3 regions of the Virgibacillus sp. JSM 102003 genome follow, and region 1 is predicted to be linked to each of the others. Evidence: riboswitches for the same ligand, from Rfam matches in the RefSeq annotation. Region 1 holds a riboswitch; each other region holds the start of a gene.
What was found. A riboswitch is a leader RNA that binds a small molecule or an ion and turns the genes downstream of it on or off. The one in region 1 is predicted to bind S-adenosylmethionine.

Region 2: another riboswitch for S-adenosylmethionine. It lies ahead of ACE1TG_RS03050 (methionine biosynthesis PLP-dependent protein); the one in region 1 lies ahead of ACE1TG_RS15335 (methionine ABC transporter ATP-binding protein).
Region 3: another riboswitch for S-adenosylmethionine. It lies ahead of ACE1TG_RS19395 (PLP-dependent aspartate aminotransferase family protein); the one in region 1 lies ahead of ACE1TG_RS15335 (methionine ABC transporter ATP-binding protein).

The regions. Positions count from the first base shown of each region.
Region 1 covers NZ_JBHFQH010000014.1:97,498-105,692, forward strand. Annotated here, with positions in the region: gene ACE1TG_RS15305 (cysteine desulfurase) at 1-1,067, opposite strand, end outside; gene sufD (Fe-S cluster assembly protein SufD) at 1,067-2,377, opposite strand; gene sufC (Fe-S cluster assembly ATPase SufC) at 2,395-3,180, opposite strand; gene ACE1TG_RS15320 (YuzK family famiily protein) at 3,587-3,757, opposite strand; gene ACE1TG_RS15325 (MetQ/NlpA family ABC transporter substrate-binding protein) at 3,966-4,793, opposite strand; gene ACE1TG_RS15330 (methionine ABC transporter permease) at 4,808-5,476, opposite strand; gene ACE1TG_RS15335 (methionine ABC transporter ATP-binding protein) at 5,466-6,497, opposite strand; SAM riboswitch class I at 6,598-6,708, opposite strand; gene ACE1TG_RS15340 (thioredoxin family protein) at 6,778-7,101, opposite strand; gene ACE1TG_RS15345 (toprim domain-containing protein) at 7,103-7,456, opposite strand; gene gcvH (glycine cleavage system protein GcvH) at 7,900-8,195, opposite strand, start outside.
Region 2 covers NZ_JBHFQH010000002.1:117,305-125,499, reverse strand. Annotated here, with positions in the region: gene ACE1TG_RS03095 (TIGR04104 family putative zinc finger protein) at 92-379, opposite strand; gene ACE1TG_RS03090 (hotdog domain-containing protein) at 456-833, opposite strand; gene ACE1TG_RS03085 (cupin domain-containing protein) at 1,307-2,095, opposite strand; gene ACE1TG_RS03080 (class I SAM-dependent methyltransferase) at 2,226-2,834, opposite strand; gene ACE1TG_RS03075 (hypothetical protein) at 3,011-3,574, opposite strand; gene ACE1TG_RS03070 (HAD family hydrolase) at 3,615-4,394, opposite strand; gene ACE1TG_RS03065 (YuzC family spore coat inner layer protein) at 4,493-4,849, shown strand; gene ACE1TG_RS03060 (alpha/beta hydrolase) at 4,976-5,527, opposite strand; gene ACE1TG_RS03055 (helix-turn-helix domain-containing protein) at 5,570-6,361, opposite strand; SAM riboswitch class I at 6,570-6,675, shown strand; gene ACE1TG_RS03050 (methionine biosynthesis PLP-dependent protein) at 6,750-7,871, shown strand; gene metC (cystathionine beta-lyase) at 7,868-8,195, shown strand, end outside.
Region 3 covers NZ_JBHFQH010000027.1:18,203-26,397, forward strand. Annotated here, with positions in the region: gene ACE1TG_RS19390 (homoserine dehydrogenase) at 1-264, opposite strand, end outside; gene ACE1TG_RS19395 (PLP-dependent aspartate aminotransferase family protein) at 322-2,082, opposite strand; SAM riboswitch class I at 2,180-2,297, opposite strand; gene rarD (EamA family transporter RarD) at 2,447-3,349, opposite strand; gene megL (methionine gamma-lyase) at 3,574-4,758, shown strand; gene ACE1TG_RS19410 (short-chain dehydrogenase) at 4,762-5,316, opposite strand; gene cls (cardiolipin synthase) at 5,414-6,856, shown strand; gene ACE1TG_RS19420 (acyl-CoA thioesterase) at 6,921-7,442, shown strand; gene ACE1TG_RS19425 (alanine/glycine:cation symporter family protein) at 7,601-8,195, shown strand, end outside.

The DNA.
Region 1 (8,195 bases):
CGAACAGCTACACCTTCTGCATCAAGTACTGTGGCCGTATCGTGTGGATGTACATCATCTAAGTTAAATGTAACTAACGCTGCACGTTTTTCAGGTCCATATATAGTAATACCATCAATTTTCCGTAAGTTTTCAAGTGCATAATCAGCTAACTTTTGTTCATGTGCTGAAATATTGTTTAACCCAACATCATTCAAAAAGTCAATTGCCGCACCTAATCCGATTGCGCCAGCAATAATAGGTGTCCCACCTTCAAACTTCCAAGGCAGTTCTTTCCATGTCGAATCGTAGAGATTAACAAAGTCTATCATCTCTCCGCCAAATTCGACTGGTTCCATATCTTCAAGAAGTTCTTTCTTACCATACAGTACCCCGATACCAGTTGGCCCACACATTTTATGACCTGAGAATGCGTAAAAGTCGCAATCCATTTCGTTTACATCAATCTTCATATGTGGTGCACCCTGAGCCCCATCGACTACAATAACTGCACCATTTTGATGAGCAATCTGTGCAACTTCCTTAATCGGGTTAACTGTTCCAAGTACATTGGATACATGTGTAACAGCAACTACTTTTGTATTATCTGTTATTGTCTCACGTATATCGTCCAATGTAAACGTCCCATTAGCCTGTAATGGTATATATTTTAGTGTTGCACCTGTAGCTTTAGCTGCTTGCTGCCATGGTATTATATTACTGTGATGCTCCATTGGAGTGATTACAATTTCATCTCCAGCTTTCAAATTGGCGCGTGCATAGCTATAGGCAACCGTGTTAATTGATGTCGTTGTACCGCGTGTAAAAATAACTTCTGCGGTACTATTTGCATTTATAAAGTGTCGTACTTTTTCACGAGCACCTTCATATTTGTCAGTGGCCCGTGTACCTAGTGTATGAACACCGCGATGTACATTTGAGTTATCTTGTCGATAATATGCATCAACGGCTTCAATTACTGGCAATGGCTTTTGTGATGTTGCAGATGAATCTAAATATACTAAAGGATGACCATTCACTTCCTGATTTAATATCGGAAATTGTTGCCGTATGGCTTTTGCATCCATTAGTATACCTTCCTTTCAATTACTTGCGTTAACTGTTCCTTAACTGAAGCAATTGGCAGTTGATTAACAACCGGCGCTAGGAAGCCATGAATGATTAAACGCTCTGCTTCTTTTTGAGTAATTCCACGACTCATTAAATAATACAATTGAAGCGGATCAACGCGGCCAACAGACGCAGCGTGACCTGCTGTTACATCATCTTCATCAATTAGAAGAATTGGATTAGCATCCCCGCGAGCTTTTTCACTTAACATTAACACGCGTGATTCCTGTTCAGCATTTGATTTAGATGCCCCATGTTCAATTTTTCCGATACCATTAAATATGGATGTTGCACTATCTTTCATAACACCGTGCTGTAAAATATGCCCTTCTGATTGCTTGCCAAAGTGAACTATATTTGCTGTGAAATTCTGTGTTTGTTTACCTCGGCCAACTGACACAGTTTTCGCATTTGATTCAGAATTGTCACCAACTAGATGTGTAACATTTTCTGAAACAGTATTACCATCATTCATTTGGCCAAGTGCCCAATCAATTTTTGCATCACGATAAGCGACACCACGGCGATTAATATACGAAGTTGTTCCAGCAGCGAAGTTGTCAACTGCGCCAAATGAAATTTGTGCATTGTTATGTGCAATTACTTCTGTAACAATGTTTGCTACCGTTTCTTCTTCTTTATTTTGTGATACATAATTCTCAACATATGTTAATGAACTATTATCATCAGCAACAACCAATACATGATTAAACATTGCAGCTTCAGGATCTTCCTGCCAAAAAATCACTTGTAATGGATCTTCCAGCTGCACATTTTTAGGAACATATACGAATACGCCACCATTCATCAATGCTGCATGAAGTGCAGTCAGACGATGTTCATCAACAGAAACTGCATCTTTCATATAATAACGTTTTACCAAGTCTTCATGCTCACGAAGAGCTGTAAAGATATCAGTGAATATTACACCTTTACTTTTCAGTTCTTCATTCAGTGAAGCATATGCAACCGTGTGATTGCGCTGTATTACAAGGTTTTCCTGTTTATTTTCTTTATCAAGAAAGTCCTGTATATCTGCTGGTAAATTATCTAATGACGAAATCTCCGCACCTTTAGCTGCATCATGTTTGAATTTACTGAAATTCCATCTGCCTATTTTCGTTTTATCAGGCTTAGGCATTTCAAGATTATCAGCTTGTTCCAAAGCTTGAAGGCGTAATGATTTCATCCATTCCGGTTCTTTATTATCTTGTGAAAACTGGCTGATATAATCTTTGTCGTATGGCAACTTTGTTTCAACAGTCATATTACCCCTCCTAACTTTTACGCTTTTTGCTCAAGTGATGCGTCTTCAATACCTAGTTCTTCTTTAATCCAGTCATATCCTTCAGCCTCAAGACGCTTTGCTAATTCAGGCCCACCTGATTTAACAACACGGCCTTGCATCATAACATGCACTTGATCTGGTGTAATATAATTTAGTAAACGCTGATAGTGTGTAATGATCAAGCAACCAAAGTTATCGTCACGTAGTTTATTAATTCCTTTGGAAACTACTTTTAATGCATCAATATCCAATCCTGAATCAATTTCATCTAAAATTGCAATTTCTGGCTTAATAAGCATTAATTGAAGAATCTCATTACGTTTTTTCTCTCCACCTGAGAATCCTTCATTTAAGTAGCGTTGCGCCATATTTTTATCGATTTCAAGATAGTCCAAGGCATTATCCATTTCTTTAATGAATTTCATTAGAGAAATCTCATCGCCTTCTTCACGACGGGAGTTAATAGAAGAACGAAGGAAATCAGATGTTGTTACACCACTAATTTCACTTGGATACTGCATTCCAAGGAACAGCCCTGCGCGTGCGCGCTCATCTACTTCCATTTCCAATACATCCTCACCGTCAAGATGTACACTTCCTTCAGTGATTTCGAATTTTGGGTGACCCATAATTGCTGATGCAAGTGTTGACTTACCAGTACCATTTGGTCCCATTACTGCATGGAACTCGCCACCCTTTATCGTAAGGTTTACACCTTTTAATATCTCGTTACCTTCAATTGAAACATGAAGATTCTTAATTTCTAGCGTTGATCCTGCCATGTCGATACCTCCAATTACTATTATTGTTCTTATTTTTTTCAAATGGATATTACATCCATTCTCAATTTATTCTCATTATAATCTTAAAGCATTTCGAATTTATTATCAACTCATTCACATGAATAATCATACGCAGATGTTAGCTGATTAAACGTGCTTTCTTTGTGCGAAAAATCATAAATTTCTTCTTTATATTATATGCAATAACTGAGAATGTACTTTCTCTAGAACATGATCTTATTTCTGGTTATTTTCTTCCAAGGTTTGGAAAATTTAGTTTGTCGAATTAGGGGTTCTTGTTTCTATAAAATCCCTAATACTTAGGAGTAAGCTTCGGTTCCACTTATGTAGGAAGACAATAAAAACGCTGGCACCCACACCGGGGTACCAGCATCATGACTATTTATTAATTATGAATGTGACTATCAATTTCAGCTACCATATGCTTACATTGTTCATACTCTTTTTGTCGTCTTTTTTCAACAGCAATGCGATTTTCTAACTTTCTTTCATACTCCGCATAACACATCTTATGCGTTTGCTGCATTCCCTTCTCCATCTCTGGAGTGTAATTCATCCTAATCCCACTATAAATAGTGAATCATCCTTTCGATTTGATTACAATATTAAGAATATCACAAGGACGATACCCTATACAAAGTGCATTTAAACGTTTAAAATCTTAATGAATAAAGTATGGAAGGGTTGAAAATAGATAGCAGGTTTACCTTTAAATATAGAGCAAATACCTTCCATATACTATTAATTCCTTAAAATTCGCTAATTTAATTACTCGGTGCTCCTTTAACAGGAACTACTGCACCATCAAATTCTTCTTTTATATAATCCTGAATTTTTTCACTATGCAATACATCAACTAATGTGTTTAATGCCTTATTGTCTTTATTCTCTTTTTTTACGGCAATAACATTTACATATGGTGATTCTTCACCTTCTATGATTAATGCATCCTCTAATGGATTCAGTCCTGCTCCAATTGCATAATTTGTATTGATTGCCACTAATGTATTTTCTTCTGATTCATACAGTTCTGGTAAGAATGCTGCATCGTAATCATAAGAAAATTTTAAGTTTTTCGGATTCTCTACAATATCTTCTGTAGTAGCTTCTACCTTGTCCACTTTTTCTGAAAGCTTAATAAGCCCTTCTTTTTCCAACAGGGAAAGTACTCGTCCATGATCAGCGACAGAACGACTCATAAGCACTTCGGTTCCTTTAGGTACTTCATCAACACTTTCTATTGTTTTGGAATATATGCCGAAGGGTTCAATATGAATTCCACCAATGTGTGTGAAATCATAGCCAATATCTGCAATTTGCTTGTTTAAATATGGAATATGCTGGAAATAGTTCGCATCGATTTCTCCATTTGATAGGTCTTCATTTGGTAAAACATAGTCAGTGTACTCTTCAATCTTTAAAGTGATTCCTTTTTCCTTAAGAATAGGTTTAGCTTTTTCTAAAATTTGTGCGTGTGGAGTACTTGATGCACCCACCTTAATAACATTATCACCTGCACCGGAATTACTTTCGCCACAAGCTGCTAATACGAATACGAAAAATATAGATATAAATGCCAAGATCTTTTTCACTTTATCTCTCTCCTTTATCTTTTATCTAATTTGTTAGTAATAAAATCTCCAATGAATTGAAAAATAAATACAATAATTACGATAAACACGGTACAAATAAATACAACATCAAACATTCGCCGCTGGAAACCGAAAAAGTATGCATAATTTCCAAGGCCACCAGCGCCTATAACTCCTGCCATTGCCGTATAACCTATTAAGGCAATAGCGGTTACAGTAAGCCCTGAGACAAGTGCCGGCATTGACTCTGGTAATAATACACGAAAAATAATTGTATGTGTCTTTGCACCCATTGATTTCGCTGCTTCAACCACGCCTTTATCAACTTCCTTCAGTGCAATCTCCACAAGTCTTCCGTAGAATGGAGCAGCACCAATAATCAACGCTGGTAAAGCTGCATTCGGTCCTCGTATAGTCCCAATCAAAAAGTCAGTGAAGGGGAACAAAAGTAATATCAATATAATAAATGGTATCGCTCGGAATACGTTTACGATTGATGCCACAATTAAATTCAGAAATTTATTTTGCCAAATCCCTCCTCTCATTGTCAGGTAAAGCAGTAATCCCAATAGTATACCTAAGATAAACGTTCCAAATAATGAAAGGATGGTCATGTAAAAGGTTTCGTAAGTAGCAACCCATAAATCCTCCATATTCAAATTTGGGAAAAGATTAGTTAGCATCCCGAACCACCTCCACTTCCACTGAGGTCTCATTTGTTATAAAGTTTATTGCATTATCAATTTCACTCAACTCGCCATCCACCTGAACAAATAGTGTTCCATACGCACCACGCTGCGTTTGAGTGATCTTCCCCTGCAAGATGTTAATATCAATTGCAAATCTTTTGGCGACTTGACTAATCAATGCCTGGTTTGTTGTTTCACCAACGAAATGGAGTCGGATAATCTTACCCGTGTCATAGGTGTCAACTAGATGGGCTACACCATCATCTTCATCATTCGTTCCCATCACCTGTTCAACAAATTTCTTCGTAACAGATTTCTTCGGTCGTAAAAATACATCCAGCACATCACCTTGTTCAACAATTTTCCCTTCTTCCATCACTGCAACCTGATTACATATTTTACGAATTACATGCATTTCATGGGTAATCAGAATAACCGTTAAACCGAGCTTTTGATTAATATCCACTAACAAATCCAATATCGCATTCGTTGTTTCCGGATCTAGTGCTGATGTTGCTTCATCACACAGTAATACTTTAGGATTATTCGCAAGTGACCTTGCAATTCCAACACGCTGTTTTTGACCGCCACTTAACTGAGAAGGATAAGCACTTTCTCTTCCTGTAAGGCCGACCAATTCGATTAACTCCCGAACACGTTCATCACGCTCTTTTTTTGACACGCCTGCAATCTCCAATGGAAATGCAATATTATCTTTAACGGTGCGTGACCACAATAGATTAAAATGTTGAAAAATCATGCCTATTTCCTGTCGTGCTACCCGGAGCTGTTTTGAATTTAATGAAGTAACTTCTTGCTGATCAATTACTATTTTCCCACCTGTTGGTTCTTCAAGCCGATTCAATAATCTTACAAATGTGCTTTTTCCAGCACCACTATACCCAATGACACCAAAAATTTCTCCTTCTTTTATATCAAGGGTTAAATCATCCACTGCTGTAATGTTGCTTTTATTTGATTTAAAGACTTTACTTAAACCCTCTATTGAAATCACAAGTATTCCTCCTTAGTCATCCACTATTATGCCCTACTAAATAAGAAAAACGCCTTTCTGTAAGAGAACAGAAAGACGTAATATATGTAGTCTTTACGTTCCCTTATCTGTCAAAGCAGTTGCTTTGCAGGAGTTGGCACCTTTCAAATAAAAAACATTTGAGGTTGCCGCGGTTTCATAGGGCCAGCCCCTCCACCGCTCAAGATAAGAGATATAAATTATTAAATTGAAATTCAATAATCTAGATAATAGCACGCATATTAGCATGTGTCAATAAAATTTATTCATCCGAAAATAAAGCTGGTTCGTAGTCCATTAGGTAGCTATATATATTGGCAATTGATTTAAATGCGTAGATTTTTTCTTTGATCTCGTTACCATCCTTTATTAATAAGCATGGTACACTCTCGATTTCATTATCTTGCATAAAATCCGGGTGCAACGAGGCATTCATGCTATAAAAAATATCCTGTTTATGAACCGATTCAATCTTATCCAGCATTGATTTTGCCAATGCACAAGTCCCACAAAATGGTGTATAAATATATAATAAATAATGCTCTTGTTCTAATTGTTCCTCATTAATCTGTTGCAATACTACCACCCTAAATCAAAAATATGGGATTAACCTCGATTCGTTTGCCTACCAAGGCAGTTGCAAGTATGTTTTCAGGGGTTGTTGCCACTTCACGATACTCGCTGCTCACATAAATGTGCTCAGCATGTGGTAGCTCACGTGTTAACTGTTTGCGCAGTTTTATCCCTGAACTATCCTCATCAACTAAAATATAAACATCCCTATTATCCAAATCATACGTTTCCAACAGCTCATCAAATCGTTCAACACCGAGTGTCCCATTCGTACAAATCACTTCAACATCGTCTGTTATCACCCGTTTGACCTGTTTTTTATCAGTTAGTCCCTCAACAATGATAACTTTTTCTACTTCATTTGTCATTAGTACATGCACTCCTTACATTAAATTCACTGAATGCATTAATCACACATTTTACTACTTTTTTCAATCTACATCCAATAATTGATATTATCATTTGTAATAGATAGTTTATGCTTAAACTGAAGTATTAGGTATGAAAAAGAAATACTGTTCTATGAGTTTAAGCGCGACACAATGTAAAAAGTAATCTGAGTGCTATGACATCGCTCTGGAAATAGACTACGCGCACCTTAGAGCAACTCTTCAGATTCCAATGGAGCACACAGCGCGCGAGTAGTCAGGGAGCCACACTAAATAATACGAAGCTGCTACCCTTGTTCGTGCTGCATTAACTACCTGTAAAGATTCGTTGCTTGGAGTAACAACCAACTCCTAGAAAATAGCCAAATAAAAAAAGACTGACTTCACAAGATTACAGTGTGCAGTCAGCCTTATTCATAGGATTAATCTTCCTCGATTATTTCCTGATATTGCTCAGCAGATAGTAAATTATTCAACTCTGAATCATCGGAAGGCTCCAAAACAACCATCCATGCTTTTTCATATGGTGATTCATTAACAAATTCAGGACTATCCTCTAATTCTTCATTAATTTCTACAACTTTCCCGCTAATTGGGGCGTACAATTCGGAAACCGTTTTAACAGATTCAACGCTGCCGAATGGCTCATCTGCTTCAACCTCTTCGCCCGCTTCAGGGAGTTCAACAAAAACGATATCCCCTAATTCGGATTGCGCAA
Region 2 (8,195 bases), on a different contig from region 1:
AGCCTCTGCTAAGCCGTTTTTTGGCCATTTAGCGGAATGAGGATTCATGCCGACTAAAAACATGATCGGCTTGCACTAAGAAACCCTCTCCCTACCAATAAGGCTCCTCTTCATTAGATAATTTTATAATGAAAGGATATAAGCCGATCATTATAAAAGCAAAGATAATAGCAAGAATCAACACAGTACCTATTGAAAACTCAAACCAGGCATTTATAGGTAATAAAATTAATGGAATAAGCACAAATACACTACCCCTTATTCTTGATGATGCAGACTCATATTGCTTTTTACCACAGTGCGGGCATTTCAATCTGAACATTGTTTTAATCGTTTGTTTCCAAGTCCACTTTCTACCGCAATTATGGCAAACGGGCATCCATCTCCCCCCAATTATCTTACTGAGCAGCCCCAGCACTACTTTTTCTAAATCTATGTAAACCGTTAGTAAAAGCTTAAAGTATTACCCCAGAAAATTCTCCCTTTAATACCTCTTTTCCATGCTGATTGTTGCATAAAAAGGATGCTCTAATGGATGATCTGTTCTTCTCCTGCTTTTCGTATTTTTCAATTGTAACTTCGCAAATGATTGTATCTCCTGTAAACACAGGTCTTAAGAACTCAAAATTCATATTACGAGCCATTACATTATAGTCTCCACCTACTTTTGTTGGAAGAGTCGCCGTTAATAAACCTTGTACAACAAGCTTTCCTTGTTCATCTGGCATTTTATGATGAGCACCTTCATCACCTGAAATTTCGGAAAATAACTCAACATCCCTTTCCGAAAAAGACCGTTCAAATGTAATGATATCCCCTACTTTTAAAGACAAATTTACCCCTCCTTAATTTTAATGTGTATCCTATATTCAATCACTACAATTCCTATACGCTTGTACAATCTACCTTAGTGAAAATTAACATAAATGTTATTAATGGATCACAATTTTCTGAAATAGTAAACAAAAATAAAAAGAGAATCTCCTTGTTGGGGCATGAGGATCCATTTGCTGTTTAACATGAATCCTCATTCCGCTATTCGTCCCAAACTCCCTAGTTTGAGCTTGGTTCCGGATCCTCGTTCCGCTATTTGCCCTTTTCGACGTTATAATTAACTGTTTTATAGCAATTAGCGGAACGAGGATTCATCTAAGCCTCTGCTAAGCGGTTTTTTGGCCATTTAGCGGAATGAGGATCCGTTTGCCACCACATTACTAGAATAAAGATTATATTTGAGCAATATCAATTACATTCCCTCGTTAATGAAATTCAGGTTTTCGCCCTCTTTAAAACTCCAAATATATCCCTACATATTTTTACTTTGCTGAAGTAGTTTGGATTCTCCTGTCCGTTCCCATTCTTCTACTGTTTCATATGCTGTTTCAGGAGAATATCCTTTCCCTACAAGAACTCCCATCAAAATGAATTCCTGGAGAATATGAGTTGCATTTATTCCCCTGCGTACATCTTCTAACCCTTCCTCCACCAGATATTCTGTATGCTGCACCCATTCATCTGGCGTCTTGCCTGAAATAACTGTATTTCCATTCTCATGCTCTTCTTCAGCTGCCATAGCATCTGCTTTGGTAACATGAACTGTGCCAAATGGATGGTTAGGAGGAGCATATATTGAGTAAAGTTTTAGGGGAACATTACCAGTATTGGTCAGGTTATGCCATGATCCAGCAGGTATTAGTATTGCAGAATCATCATATACATTTCGTTCAAAGGTTAAATTATCTCTGCTGTTACCCATTCTGACAATTCCTTGGCCTTGTTCTACACGTAAAAATTGATCAACGTCAGGATGCATTTCCAAACCGATATCCTCACCGACATTGATACTCATTAACGTAACCTGCAAATGTGTTCCTGTCCATAAAGCAGTACGAAACGTATTGTTTTGTAGTGTTGCTTCATTAATATTAATGACAAAAGGATTCGGGCCATAATCTTGCAACCTGGCACCTTCATCACCTTGATAAGCGTTGAATGATCCAAATCTGTCAGCATGCTCTAACTCATTAGGTAAAGGATGCCTTCCATAATTATACATTGGTACAGTAACATAATAAGGATGTTGATACGGATACATATGTGGATAATAAATTTTTCTCAATCCCTTCACAATTTATAAAATTATCCTATGCATCTGTTAAAATAATGTACTAAGATTCAAGGGTCCTTTTTTAACTATCTTAATTTAATTACATTAAATCAAACTATTACTTAATAGGTTTTGCCCGTATCAAATAAATGATATCAGCCCAATAACGTTCGATCTGATCAACCTGAAGAATGGATCCTTCAATTATTTTATCGATATTTCTATTGCAATGACAACCAGTTATCTTAGTATGTAGTGGGTCGATCATTTTTTGGGTAAAAGAAAGTAATGAATTAGAGCTGAGACCATGTTCCATCAACAATATAACACCATCCTCACGGCACCAACTGTTGAACTTATTTAATGTTGCAATTGGGTCAGGATAACTGCAAAGTGAAAGGGTTGATACGATGCTATCAAAAGAGTTAGGCTCTATTATCAACTCATCAATATCGTCTTGTATAAATTCTGCCTTCATCTGAAAATTCGATGCTGTTCTTTTGGCACTCTTAATCATCTCTGGACTAAAGTCAACTCCTGTTATCTCAACGTTATTCCGATCATAATAAGAAAAGTTCGCTCCAGCTCCAACACCGACCTCTAAGACTTTTCCGTATGCATTTTTTATAAGTTTATTTCTCAGTTCAGCAAACTTTTGATTTGCGCGTTTACTTTCATACATTTTTACCTGTTTATCGTATTTTTTAATTAGCTTCTCTTTTTTCATTTGTTCACTTCCTGAAGAATTGACTTTTCATCCATATATATAAGATAATTTCAATTTTATTCATATTTTGGCGAGGTCCGAATAAATCACTGAAATGCTGACTATACAGAATAAAGCACTTTTCAAAATAACTATTCCACTTATGCTTAATTATCCAGATTGCACTTGAAGCCGTGTCAGTGATACCTGTAAACTATTGGTGCTGCTAAAATCCTCGTATATTGCTTCCTTTTCTTCCATAAGTCACTGCTTTGAATAAAGATAAGTGAAAATGCTTCCCAGAGAAAAACCCATCCACCTACTGTTACGCTTAGTGAAATAATCTCATTTATAACCTTCTCGCTTTCGGAAATTTGCAGATAAAATGATAACGTCGTAAACAAAACAGAAATGATAATATAAAGAAAGACTCTTTTTCTTATGTTGGCAAAATCTCTTTTCGTCGTATACAGGACATAATTAAAATAATTCCGAATACCTTTTTCAATATTTTTTTCCATATCAATATTTCTTTCCTGCTTTTGCATGTTAAATCTCAGTTTTATATTTTTTTGTGATTTGATATCGTTAGAACATTCCTCTAAAAAAGATTTCAAACTCGAATCAAGATCCCTAATGTTATATACAGAGGAATCCCAAGTATTAAAAATATCATCATAATTCTCTAAATTAATTTCAATTATATAGTCACCTGAATGCGGATCAATTGTGTAAAACTGGTCCAAGAACCTATTCGACATAACTGCTTAATCCTCCAGTTTGTACTTCATTATCCCTGATTCACCGTTCCAGCAACGGCAATAGCTCTGTCAAGGTTTCAATCTCATATGTTGGCTTCACTTCATTACATTCTTTGTCATGACGGTTAATCCAGACGGAATCTATGCCAGCTCGCTCGGCACCAAGGATATCTGTACTTAAATTATCCCCAACCATCAATACCTCATCCTTCTGTACAGCAAGAAGCTTAAGCGCATGTTCAAAGATTGCTGGATTTGGTTTCCCTTTTCCAAAAGCCCCAGAGACAACTATCTGCTCAAAATACGTCATGAGTTGTGGCGTGATGTTAAGCTTCGTCTGTTGTAATTCAGGGGACCCATTCGTTAGCAGCAGCAACTGATACTTCCCTTTTAACTGATCAAGTACTGCAAAACTATCCTCATATACAAACGCATTTTTCTTGCGCATCGCAGGAAAAGTTTCTGCCAGCTGATAACCGAAATCTGAATCATCAACTCCTAAATCATGCAGTCCTCTCGTCCAAGCTTCTTTCCGATATTCAGGAACAATTTCTTTCAACTTGCGAAAAGATTCCCCTTCATCCCGAAAATCACCCCATAGTCCTTCAAACGGATTAATGCCAATCATCTTTGTAAAAGCATATGTATCATAGGATGCATACAATTTCCGTGCATTTTCACGCACTTTCGCTTCAAGCTTAACAGGGTCAATATCATATGTTTGCTTTGCCAATTCACAAGTAGCCTTAAATGCCTCTTTTACACTTTTTTTGTCCCAAAGCAAGGTATCATCAAGATCAAATAAGAGTGCTTTAATCATTTCATCAGCGTCCTTTCCGTAAATCCCGTTCATTCCCATAAACAATTTTTTATGCATATAATTAAATGGGTGTATTTTACAAGGAGGGATTATTTTTTATGTATTACGTCAATTATCCAGGTTATTACCCCAATTCCACTTCCTGGCCAGATCGCGAGCAATATCCACCAGTTGACGCCAACCTATTATATCAATCAGCAAATGAAACGAAAAAGCTCATGGATGACGCGAGTATTGTTCTTAATAAACTTGCAGAATCACACGAATTTGATGCAGAACTAATGTATGCAGCACAGGTCGCTGATACTGCAAAGGTTGAGCGATTAATTCACTCTACAGGTATTAAGTCAGAAGTTGATATTCATTACAACCCCGATGGACTACGGCTGATACTTATATCACAGGTTGCAAATACAGATTGTTGTAAACTGCAAATTGCATTACGCTGGCGCTAGATTCGATAAACAACTATGTAGGTTTATAAAACTTATCATAGCGATAAGTCTTAATAGCGCTTATACTTAATCATAACTACCAAAAATAAAAATTATCCCATCTATATTTACCCTTAATTTTACAATCTACAGTCCTTTAATATCATTCACAAGTTCAGGCAATCCACTATGAAATAAATGCCCCTTGTTTTCAATTGCACGTGGAGCTGCTGTTAAAAATTCTTCCGTATATTCCTTAAAATGATCGAATGAAACTACTTCATCGTCGCGACTATGGTAAAAAAACACTTGTGATATTGGAGGAAGCTTTGCAGCAAAATTTTCAGACAGCGCAAATTCTTCACTCTCCCAAAAACCATTTTTACCCCAGTAAGGTGCTGCAACACTATGTAAACTGGATATCTTAAGATGGCAATCTTCTTCAGATAGATATTTTAGTAATACCGATCCACCCAAAGAATGCCCGATCAAAATAACTTCACCTTCTAATGACGCAAACTCTTTGCTAAGCCGCTCCTTCCATCTTGTATATTCCGGGTTTTCCGGATTAGGCATTTCAGGAATTATCAAATTATATTCTGCATTTAGATTATCTTGCAAATACACTATTAAATCAAAGCTTCCTTCGTGCTCCCCTTGTGGTCCAGCACTATGAATGAATAGTATTTGTTTTGTCATTGCACTCCTCCTTATAAAATCCTAGTTAAGATTAAGAGATTGCTAATTCTTTAATACTCGATTCAGAAAATTATTCATTAAGAGAGGGATCGACACTAGGATCGGTGGATCATCAAGTTGTGGTTCACGAAGTGTCACATGTTGATGCGGAACAATTGTGTGTCTCTTAACAATTATCGGTGCCTTTAATCTGGCGCGTAATGTTGAGTACGGGAGCAGTATATCCCTTGCCTGCATTTCCCAGGATACAGATGTAGCCATTAAGTAATACGTGCCAGGTTTGACCCCAGTAAAACAAAAAGTACCCAATGAAGAAAGTAGCGTCCCATATAAAGGAAGCCCTTCTGGAATTGGTTTTGCAAATAAGCCAATTAAAATAACCCCTTCAAAAGGAGCATCCGCATGAACGGTCCCCTCGACCTTTACGTGTGTATTTGAGGTTAATAGTAAGCTGTCAGTCCAATCATTTAGCCTCTTTAACCTGCTTAATCGATAGTCTGCATGAACCGTTGAATTCCGAAATTCAGCAGGTGTTACACCTACCCGTTCCGTAAATCTAGTTGTAAAGGTTCCCAAGCTTTGTTGTCCAACCTCCATTCCTATATCACGAACACTTAAATTCGTACGTAACAGTAAATCTTTTGCCCTTTGCAGACGGAGGGAAGAAACATAATAATGTGGCGGAAGACCTGTTTTTTGCTTAAATATACGGGAAAAATGATACGGGCTATAAGCTACGTATTTAGCCAAATGAGAAAGGGGCAGGGGCTCTTGGATATTTTCACGGATGTACTCAATCACTGCATCAATTTCTACAGCATATTGGTCAGTCATTGTCTCTACACCTCCGTGTTAATTATTCTATTTTCATATAAAAATTCCTTCTCTATTTTCGAAAATATGTATTTAATTACTTCATGATATCTTTCTAAAAGAAAAACAGAAATAGCTGGACAAACCAAATAAATTATAATTTTCTATTGCATTATCCAATCGTTTGTATTAAAGTAAGAAAAATCAAGTAAATAAAAATCACATATATTTCTTATCAAGAGAGACGGAGGGATTGGCCCTGTGATGTCTCAGCAACCCGCCATAACTGGTCCGGTGCTAAATCCAAAAGGTAACACGTTACCTGAAGATGAGAAGATTGTTTGCGCTATTAGGGACCTTCTTCTTATCTGGAGGGTCCCTAATTTTTTTCATGAAAAGGATGATTACTATGTCAGATAAAAGTATCCAAACCAACTTAGCACAACTTGGCAATAATAGTGATAAAACAACAGGTGCAGTTAATCCGCCGATCTATTTATCAACTGCATTCCAGCATGAAGGAATTGGCAAATCCACTGGTTACGACTATACGCGTACGAAAAATCCGACGCGAGCTATCCTGGAAGAAGGGATTGCAAAACTAGAAGCCGGTGATAGCGGCTATGCCTGCAGTTCCGGAATGGCAGCTATTCAGTTAGTTCTTTCCCTCTTCCGTTCCGGTGATGAAATCATTGTTCCTGAGGACATTTATGGTGGTACATACCGTTTACTTCAGCATTACGATGATGTCTATGATATAAAGACAACCTATTCAGAGTTTGAGGATGTTGCCGTGACAGAGAAATTAATTACACCAAAAACGAGAGCATTATTCATTGAAACCCCAACAAACCCGTTAATGCAGGAAATCGATATCACGGCATATGCAGCACTAGCACAGAAACACGACCTGTTACTCATTGTTGACAACACATTCCTAACTCCTTATTTCCAGCAGCCGCTCGAACTAGGCGCTGATATCGTCGTTCATAGTGCTACAAAATTTATTGGCGGACACAATGATGTTCTCGCAGGTCTAGTCGCTGCAAAAGGAGAGGCAATTTGCGAAAAACTTGCAACTATCCATAATGCTTCAGGTGCAGTCCTGTCTCCATTTGATTCATGGCTTATTATTAGAGGCCTCAAAACACTTGCTCTAAGGATGAAGCAGCACGATGAAAATGCACGGAAAATAGTTGATTATTTAGCAAACGAACCAGGAGTTACTGACGTATTGTATCCGGGTAAAGGCGGCATGCTTTCATTCCGCCTCAAGAAAGCAGATTGGGTTGAACCTTTTTTAGAAAACCTTGAATTAATTACTTTTGCAGAAAGCCTTGGCGGGGTTGAAAGTTTCATTACGTATCCTGCGACACAGACCCATGCAGAGATACCGGAAGAAGAACGAACACTCCGTGGAATCGATAACCGGTTATTACGGTTTTCTGTTGGCATTGAACAAGCGGAGGATCTGATTGCCGATTTGAATCAAGTACTCTCATCATTGAAAAAGGAGGAGGCCAAGAAATGAGTAGTAACAAGAATCAATTAGAAACAGAATTAATTCATGCTCCATCAAATTCGGACGTTGAACAGAAAACAGGTGCAGTGAATGTGCCGATTTATCTGTCATCAACCTATCATCAGGAATCCTTTGATGCGTTTGGACCATTTGATTATAGCCGCTCAGGAAATCCGACAAGACAAGCGCTGGAAGAAAAAATAGCGCAATTAGAGGAAGGTGCCCGCGGCTTAGCATTTGCTTCTGGAATGTCTGCCATCTCGTCAGCCTTTATGCTGCTTTCCGCTGGTGACCATGTTCTAGTATCATCGGATGTGTACGGCGGTACTTACC
Region 3 (8,195 bases), on a different contig from region 1:
CAACGAAAAAGCTGGTTCTAATCCAACAATTGCTTCAAAGACAACATCGATTTCAGGGTTATTTAAAACAGTATTAACATCTGTTGAAACGTTTGTCTTGGCTGCAATTTTCTGATGTTTTTCAGGATGCTCAATAATAATTGTCGAAATGTTGATGGGGGCTCCGACTAGTTTTTCGAGCCGTTGCCGGTGAATGTGCAGTGTTTGATAGACACCACAGCCAACAGTTCCAAGCCCGATTAACGCAACATTTATCGGTTTCATCTCCTAAACCCTCCCTTAATTTAAATTACGAACCGCAGATCCCCCTATTTTTTATACTTAAGCTTCTACAAGCACACTTCCAGAGCCATTCCCTCGAATACGAACCGCTTCCTGGTAAATGTTTTTATCTGTAATAACAGAAATTCCGGCAGCTTTTGCGTGTTTCACTGTTTCATCTGTATTTTTTGGATTTTCAACCCAAAGAATTTTACCGTTCTTATTAATAAATTGCTCAATAGTTTCTGGTGCTAGCGTTTTGTCATAGGACAGAACGGCATCAATCTCAAGTGGCACATTATCTAACTTCTCATATGTTTGTTCATTTAATATTTCCTTTTCCGACGAACTAATCGGTACAATTTGGAATCCTAACTGCTGTAATTGTTTCGTACTTTTATAAAAAGAACTCGTTTGATCTTCCAGCCCGCTAACTGCAACTGCCTTTTGGCGAATACCACCGTCTTTACGGTCAAAAGGTGAAGATAAGAGCCATTTGACTGCATCTTCCTCTGTTGCCTGGAATGTTTTTGCTTCACCGGTAGCATTAGCAATTGCCTGGTCTAAATCAACTAATATATCATTGGTTGATTCAAGTCCAATAGAAAGTCTGACTAACTCTTTTGTAACACCACTTTTAACCAGGTCTTCTTCGCCTAATTGCTGGTGTGTAGTTGATGCTGGGTGGATGATTAACGACTTCGCATCACCGACATTGGCAACATGTGACCAGAGTGTAACACCGTCAATCAACTTCCTGCCTGCATCACGGCCACCCTTTATCCCAAACGTTATGATCGATCCATAGCCATTCTGTAAATATTTATTGGCTAATTCATGTGATGGATGATCTCGTAACCCAGGATAATTAACCCACTCGACTGCTGGGTGTTTCTGTAAATATGCTGCAACTTCTTCGGCGTTTTTGTTATGGCGCTCAACGCGTAAGTGCAATGTTTCCAGACCTTGTAAAAACAGGAATGCATTCTGCGGACTTAGGCAGGCGCCTATATCACGCAGCAGCTGTACGCGCAGTTTGGTTGCGAATGCTGCTGGCCCAATATCGACATAGCGAAGGCCGTTGTAACTCTCGTCAGGTTCAGTAAAGACTGGGAATTTACCATTTCCCCAATTGAACCTGCCACCATCAACGACAACGCCGCCAATAGTTGTACCATGACCGCCGATCCACTTAGTAGCTGAATGTACAACAATATCTGCTCCCCATGTCAGTGGCTTCGTATTGTAAGGAGTCGCAAATGTATTGTCAATGATTAATGGAACTCCGTTGTCATGGGCAATTCCTGCAATTTTTTCAACGTCCAGCACATTTAGACTTGGATTTGTAATAATCTCTCCGAAAATAGCTTTCGTTTTATCGGTAATTGCAGTACGAATACTCTCTGGATCGGTTCCATCAACAAATTTTACGTCGATTCCGTAACGAGGGAGCGTGTTAGCGAACAGATTATACGTTCCACCGTATAGGTTGCTGTCAGCAATAATCTCATCACCACTGCTTGCAAGATTCAAGATGGCCAATGTAATGGCGGACATTCCAGAGGAAGTTGCAACTGCGGCCACACCATCTTCCAGTAATGCGATTCGCTGTTCGAATGCATCAACTGTCGGATTCATGATTCGTGTATAAATATTACCTGGTTCTTGCAGTCCGAAAAGATTTTGTGCATGTTCGGTGTCCCGAAAAACGTAGGAAGTAGTTTGATAGATAGGTACCGCACGTGATCCGGTTGTTGGATCTGGTTCTTGACCTCCGTGAAGTAACTGTGTTTCCTGGTTGTGAAGATGAAAATTTGACATGATAAATTCCTCCTTTAGATTTTACTGTTTTCTGGAGGGAGAGGAGATAATAAAAAGCCCTCTTCCTAAGAAGAGGGCGTAATATGTAACGATCCTCCCCTTATCTTCCAGATCATGCTTGACCTGTAGGATTTAGCACCTTACTAAGCATTCGAAACGCTTTTAAGGTTGCCGGGTTTCACAGGGCCTATTCCCTCCACCACTCTCGATAAGAGATGTAACTTTATTGGCAGTTAAGAAAGTATAAATCCTTTCTTACTGCATAAGTGCAACTAAGGCTTGGCGATAAGCCAAGGTTTCTAAAGTTATTGAACATTATATATGCAGGAATGATTGTACGTCAAGTGAATTCTGAAAATTAATTCTAATTTTTCTCTCTAAGCCGACCTGAGCTGCGATGTGCAGAAGACATGTAAATAAAGAGTGCTATCCAGATTAGTGCGAACGATATAAAGTGCGCCAGAGAAAAAGTTTCCTGATATACAAATACACCTAATATAAGCATGATAGTCGGTGCAATATACTGCAGGAACCCTACCATTGATAAGGGAATTTTTTTCGCCCCGCTTGCAAACAATAACAGCGGAATCGCAGTAACAACACCAGCACCAAACAGTAATAACCCAAAACTTGTAACCATTGAATCAACAGCTAATGAACTGCCAGGAACAGATAGAAGATAAATAAGTGCAATAGGAGTTACAATCATTGTCTCGATGGTTAAACCGAACATTGCACCGACATCTACCGTTTTTTTGAGCAATCCGTAAATTGCAAAACTAAATGCCAGCAACAGTGATACCCACGGAAAGACACCATAACTGATTGTCAGATTAATCACACCGATTGCAGCCAGCAGAAATGATAGCATCTGTCCACGTGTCAGGGTTTCTTTTAGCACAATCATCCCTAATAAAATACTTACAAGCGGATTTATGTAATAACCAAGGCTTGCCTGAATTACATGTTCATTGTTAACCGCCCATATAAAGGTAAGCCAATTGATGCTAATGGCAATTGATGCGAATGTAATCCCGGTCAATTTTTTTCTGTCGTTTAAAATAATTTTGCATTCTTTCAGGAAGAGGTTCCATTTTTGCACAACTATAACCACTATAATCATAAAAATAAATGACCATAATATACGATGTGCTAATATTTCATCAGGTGGAACCCGGTCTATCAGTTTCCAATAAGCAGGAAGAAAACCCCATAATAAATAGGCGCCTGCTGCATATATAATTCCAATCTTATTGTCCTGATTCATTTTAAAACCTCATTTCTGCGATGTGTCCAGATTCCGAGTAACACTACTGAATCAAGCGACATGCATACTACTAAACTAAGTAAACCAATTCTAGATTTTCTTTCTGAAAAAAGCAATAACTCTGCTTTTAACATTTTCTTAGTAAACGCTTTCAAAAAGCTGGCAAATACAATATGATAGTAGTATATGAGATTACAAGATTATTTATTTGGGGGGACTTACTAATGGCAAAAAAACATAAACACTTTGAAACATCGGTTATTCATGAAGGGTACGACTCCAAGGACATGCTGGGCAGCCTTGCAACACCTTTGTTTCAGACATCAACTTACACATTCGAGACAGCAGAGCAAGGAGAACGACGCTTTGCGGGTGAGGAAGAGGGTTATATTTACTCAAGATTGGGCAATCCGACTGTAAGTGTATTAGAAGAAAGAATTGCAGCTTTGGAGAACGGCGAACGGGGGCTTGCTTTTGGATCAGGAATGGCAGCTGTATCTGCTGTTTTGATTGCATTGACAAAGGCAAATGACCATGTGTTGTGTTCATCAGGACTGTATGGCTGTACATTTGGGTTACTTGCAATGATGGAAAAGAAATATAATATTTCACATGATTTTTCAGCAATGGAAACAAAAGAGGAAATTCGTTCATTAATAAAGCCGGAAACGACATGTATTTATGTCGAAACGCCAATCAATCCGACAATGAAGTTAATTGATCTTGAAATGGTTGCTGAAGTGGCACATGAAAAAGGGATTCCGGTAGTTGTCGATAATACATTTTCATCACCATATTTACAACGACCACTTGAGTTAGGGTGTGATGTTGTACTCCATAGTGCAACAAAATATATTGGTGGCCATGGAGATGTAGTAGCAGGGCTTGCCGTTGGAAAAAAAGACTTTTTGGATGAAGTTGCAATGACAACCTTAAAAGATATCGGTGGGATAATGTCACCACTGGATGCGTGGTTGTTACTAAGAGGGCTTAAGACACTGCCAATCAGGATTGACCGCCATTGTGATAATGCCGAAAAGATATTTGAAAAATTGCGTAATCATCCTAAGGTTGCACGTGTTTTATATCCGAATGATGAAAGTCATCCGGATTATCCGATTCGTCAAAAGCAAATGAAGCGGGGCGGAGGTTTAATTTCATTTGAAATAGATGGGACAAAACAGGTCGCACAACGAATGCTGAATAACCTGAAGTTCCTAAAAATTGCTGTCAGTCTTGGTGATGCGGAGACATTAATTCAGCATCCGTCGACCATGACACATGCCGTTGTACCAGAAGAGTCCCGTCTTGAAATGGGGATAACAGACCAGCTTATTCGGTTATCCGCAGGTCTTGAAGCCTGGGAGGATATATGGACAGATCTGGAACAAGCGCTGAATAGTCTTTAGTTATTATGGGCGCATGTCCCATGGTTCCAGTGTCCCGACAATGGTCTCATTATTATCGGTAGTGATAGCATGAATGACACCGTCTGAAATTTCATTATGCGTAAGCCAGCGGGAAAGGTTATTTTCTAAAATAAATCCTAAATAGACGCGTCTGTACAAGCAATTTTCTGGTACAGGCGTGTTTTCTTTTTCAAAAAAACGGGCACTGCCCTGTATATGAATTAATCGCCAATCAGTACTTAAATCCTGTTTGCTTATCATATCCTTAATTAAAGGAAGGGCTTGTGGAGCTGTCGAATGAATCCAGCTGACCACAATGTCAGGTATACCATTTGACTCAAACAAATTGGATAGTTCGTTTGATAAATTAGTACTGTTTTGATAATCAACAGAAATTCCATGAAGGTTTTCTGGCTGTGTAGCCTCTTGTTCAAGTTTTTTAAGTTTAGTTTGGTCCCGTCCGATAACATATACATGATATTCTTGTTCAATGAGCCAATGACATACATCCTTCAGCATGCCAGTACCTCCAACAACTAATGCGTATCGATTTTTCATTTTCCTCCCCCTTTATATATATACTAGGCTAACGCATTAACGAAATTTATGCTATATTAAAGGGTAACGTAACTGCTTGGTAAGGAGAGATACACACGTGAGTTTTCTATCTGTTTTCTTTGGTTTTATACTTTTCTTTAATATTGCACTGGCATTAGCGATTATCTTTCTGGAACGAAAAGATCCAAGCTCGACATGGGCATGGTTAATGGTACTGCTTTTCATCCCAATTGCTGGGTTTATTTTGTATTTAGTTTTCGGTAAGAGATTAAGCTCCCAGCGAATTTTCACATGGGATACAAAGAGTAAATTGGGTGTAAAAAAGGCTGTACAGCAGCAGTTGCGTGCTATTGAAGGAAATAATTTTGACTTCAAGCATAAAGAATTAGTCGAGTATAAGGATTTATATTACCTGCATTTACGGAATAACGATGCCCTTTTTACACAAGATAATAGTGTGAAAATATATACAGATGGTGAAGAGAAATTTACTGCATTGCTTGAGGATTTGGAGAAAGCGAAGGATCATATCCATTTGCTTTACTATATAATTCGCCATGATCAATTAGGAAAAAGAATTGCCGATGTTTTAATCAGAAAGGCAAGTCAGGGTGTTGAAGTACGTGCATTGTATGATGATATGGGATCGAGAGGGATCAGTAAAAAGTTTCTCAACCGTATGCGTAAAGCAGGGGTTCAGGTTGAATCATTTTTTCCGCCAAAGATACCCAAAGTTAACTTGAAAATAAATTATCGTAATCACCGGAAACTAGCAATTATCGATGGTACAGTTGGTTATATTGGCGGGTTTAACATTGGTGATGAATACCTTGGCCATAACAAAAAGTTTGGTTACTGGCGTGATACGCATTTACGTATCAGTGGTGATGCTGTGCCAAACATGCAGACACGCTTTATTTTGGATTGGAATCAGGCATCACGTAACGATATTATGTATGAAGACCGTTATTTTGAAGCAGAAAGTGACGGGGATGTTGGGGTGCAAATCGTCTCAAGTGGTCCGGATTCTGATTGGGAGCAAATTAAAAACGGATATATTAAAATGATTATGACAGCAAAAGAATATGTTTACATACAAACACCATATTTCATTCCGGATGAAAGTCTTAGGGATGCATTACGAATTGCCGTATTATCAGGTGTTGACGTAAAAATAATGATTCCGAATAAACCGGACCATCCATTTGTCTACTGGGCAACACTTTCCTACATTGGTGATTTGCTGAATGCGGGTGCAGATGTTTATATTTATCAGCATGGGTTTCTTCATGCAAAAACGATCGTTGTTGATGGAAAGATAGCTTCTGTCGGTACCGCAAATATTGATGTGAGAAGTTTTCGGTTAAATTTTGAAGTTAATGCATTTTTGTATGATAAGGGTCTGGCGGAAAGATTAGTAGAAGCATTTCACGATGATGTTGCACGTTCAACGATAATGACGAGGAAACTATACGCCAAACGCTCATTAGGAATCCGTTTTAAAGAATCGGTTTCTAGATTACTTTCCCCCATACTGTAAAGAGTACATCGAGCAACAATGGGGAAATATAAATTAAGACTACTTTTAGTTGGGAGAGATTTAAATGGAACGTAAAGCATGCTCATATTCGTTAGCAGTGAAAACATCGCACGTTTTACCGCCAGATACGAATACACATGGTACATTGTTCGGCGGTAAATTAATGGCACATATTGATGATGTAGCCGCAATCTCTGCTGGACGACATGCAAGAAAACCGGTAGTTACCGCGTCAACCGATTCAGTAGACTTCCTGGCGCCTGTTAAAGAGGGGGACACTGTCTGCGTAGAAGCATTTGTTACCTGGACGCATAATACATCAATGGAGGTGTTTGTGAAGGCTGTGACAGAAGATCTGCTGACTGGTGACAGAAAAGTATGCACAACAGCATTCATGACATTTGTAGCCGTTGATGATAATGGAAAGCCAACACCAATTCCTTCCGTTTATCCTGTAACAAGTCAGCAGGAAAATTTACATGAATCTGCACCTGTTCGTGCAGAAAGACGAAAAGAACGCAGGAAGCATTCAAAAGAGGTTGCATCTACTTTTGGTACAGATTTTCCTTGGAACCAAGCGGATTAGGGAATATTTCCCATTGAGATTAAATTTGAATTTAAGTTATAATAATTATTTACAAGGAGCCATTTTTACTGGCTTCTATTATTTTTTTAATGAAAGATTACAAACCTTGTTATTGGGGAATAACCCTATAAATATGGTTTGAAAGGGGAACAAGCATCATGGAACTCTTTGAGAAACTACTTGGAATAGCAAACGAAGCGATGTGGACATATATCTTAATAGCAGCCTTAATTGGGCTTGGGCTTTGGTTCACGATTAAAACAAGATTTGTTCAATTTCGTTATTTGCCAGAAATGTTCCGCGTATTATTTGATAAACGAACTATTAGTGCTTCAGGAAAAAAGGGTACATCATCGTTTCAGGCATTTGCAATAAGTGCTGCATCACGCGTTGGTACCGGAAATCTTGCTGGAGTTGCGTCAGCGGTTGCAGTGGGAGGCCCAGGTGCTATTTTCTGGATGTGGCTGATTGCGCTGTTAGGCTCAGCTACAGCATTTGTAGAAAGTACACTTGCACAAGTTTATAAAGTTCCAGAGGCTAATCAATATCGCGGCGGGCCCGCATATTATATGGAAAAAGGGCTAAATAAGCGCTGGCTTGGAATAGTGTTTGCAATCACCATTACATTTACATATGGGCTTGTATTTAATTCTGTTCAATCCAACACAATAAGTCTTGCCTTCAATGGTGAATTTGATATAAGTAGAAACGTAATGGCTGTTATTCTGGTTGTCATGACGGCAATCGTGATAT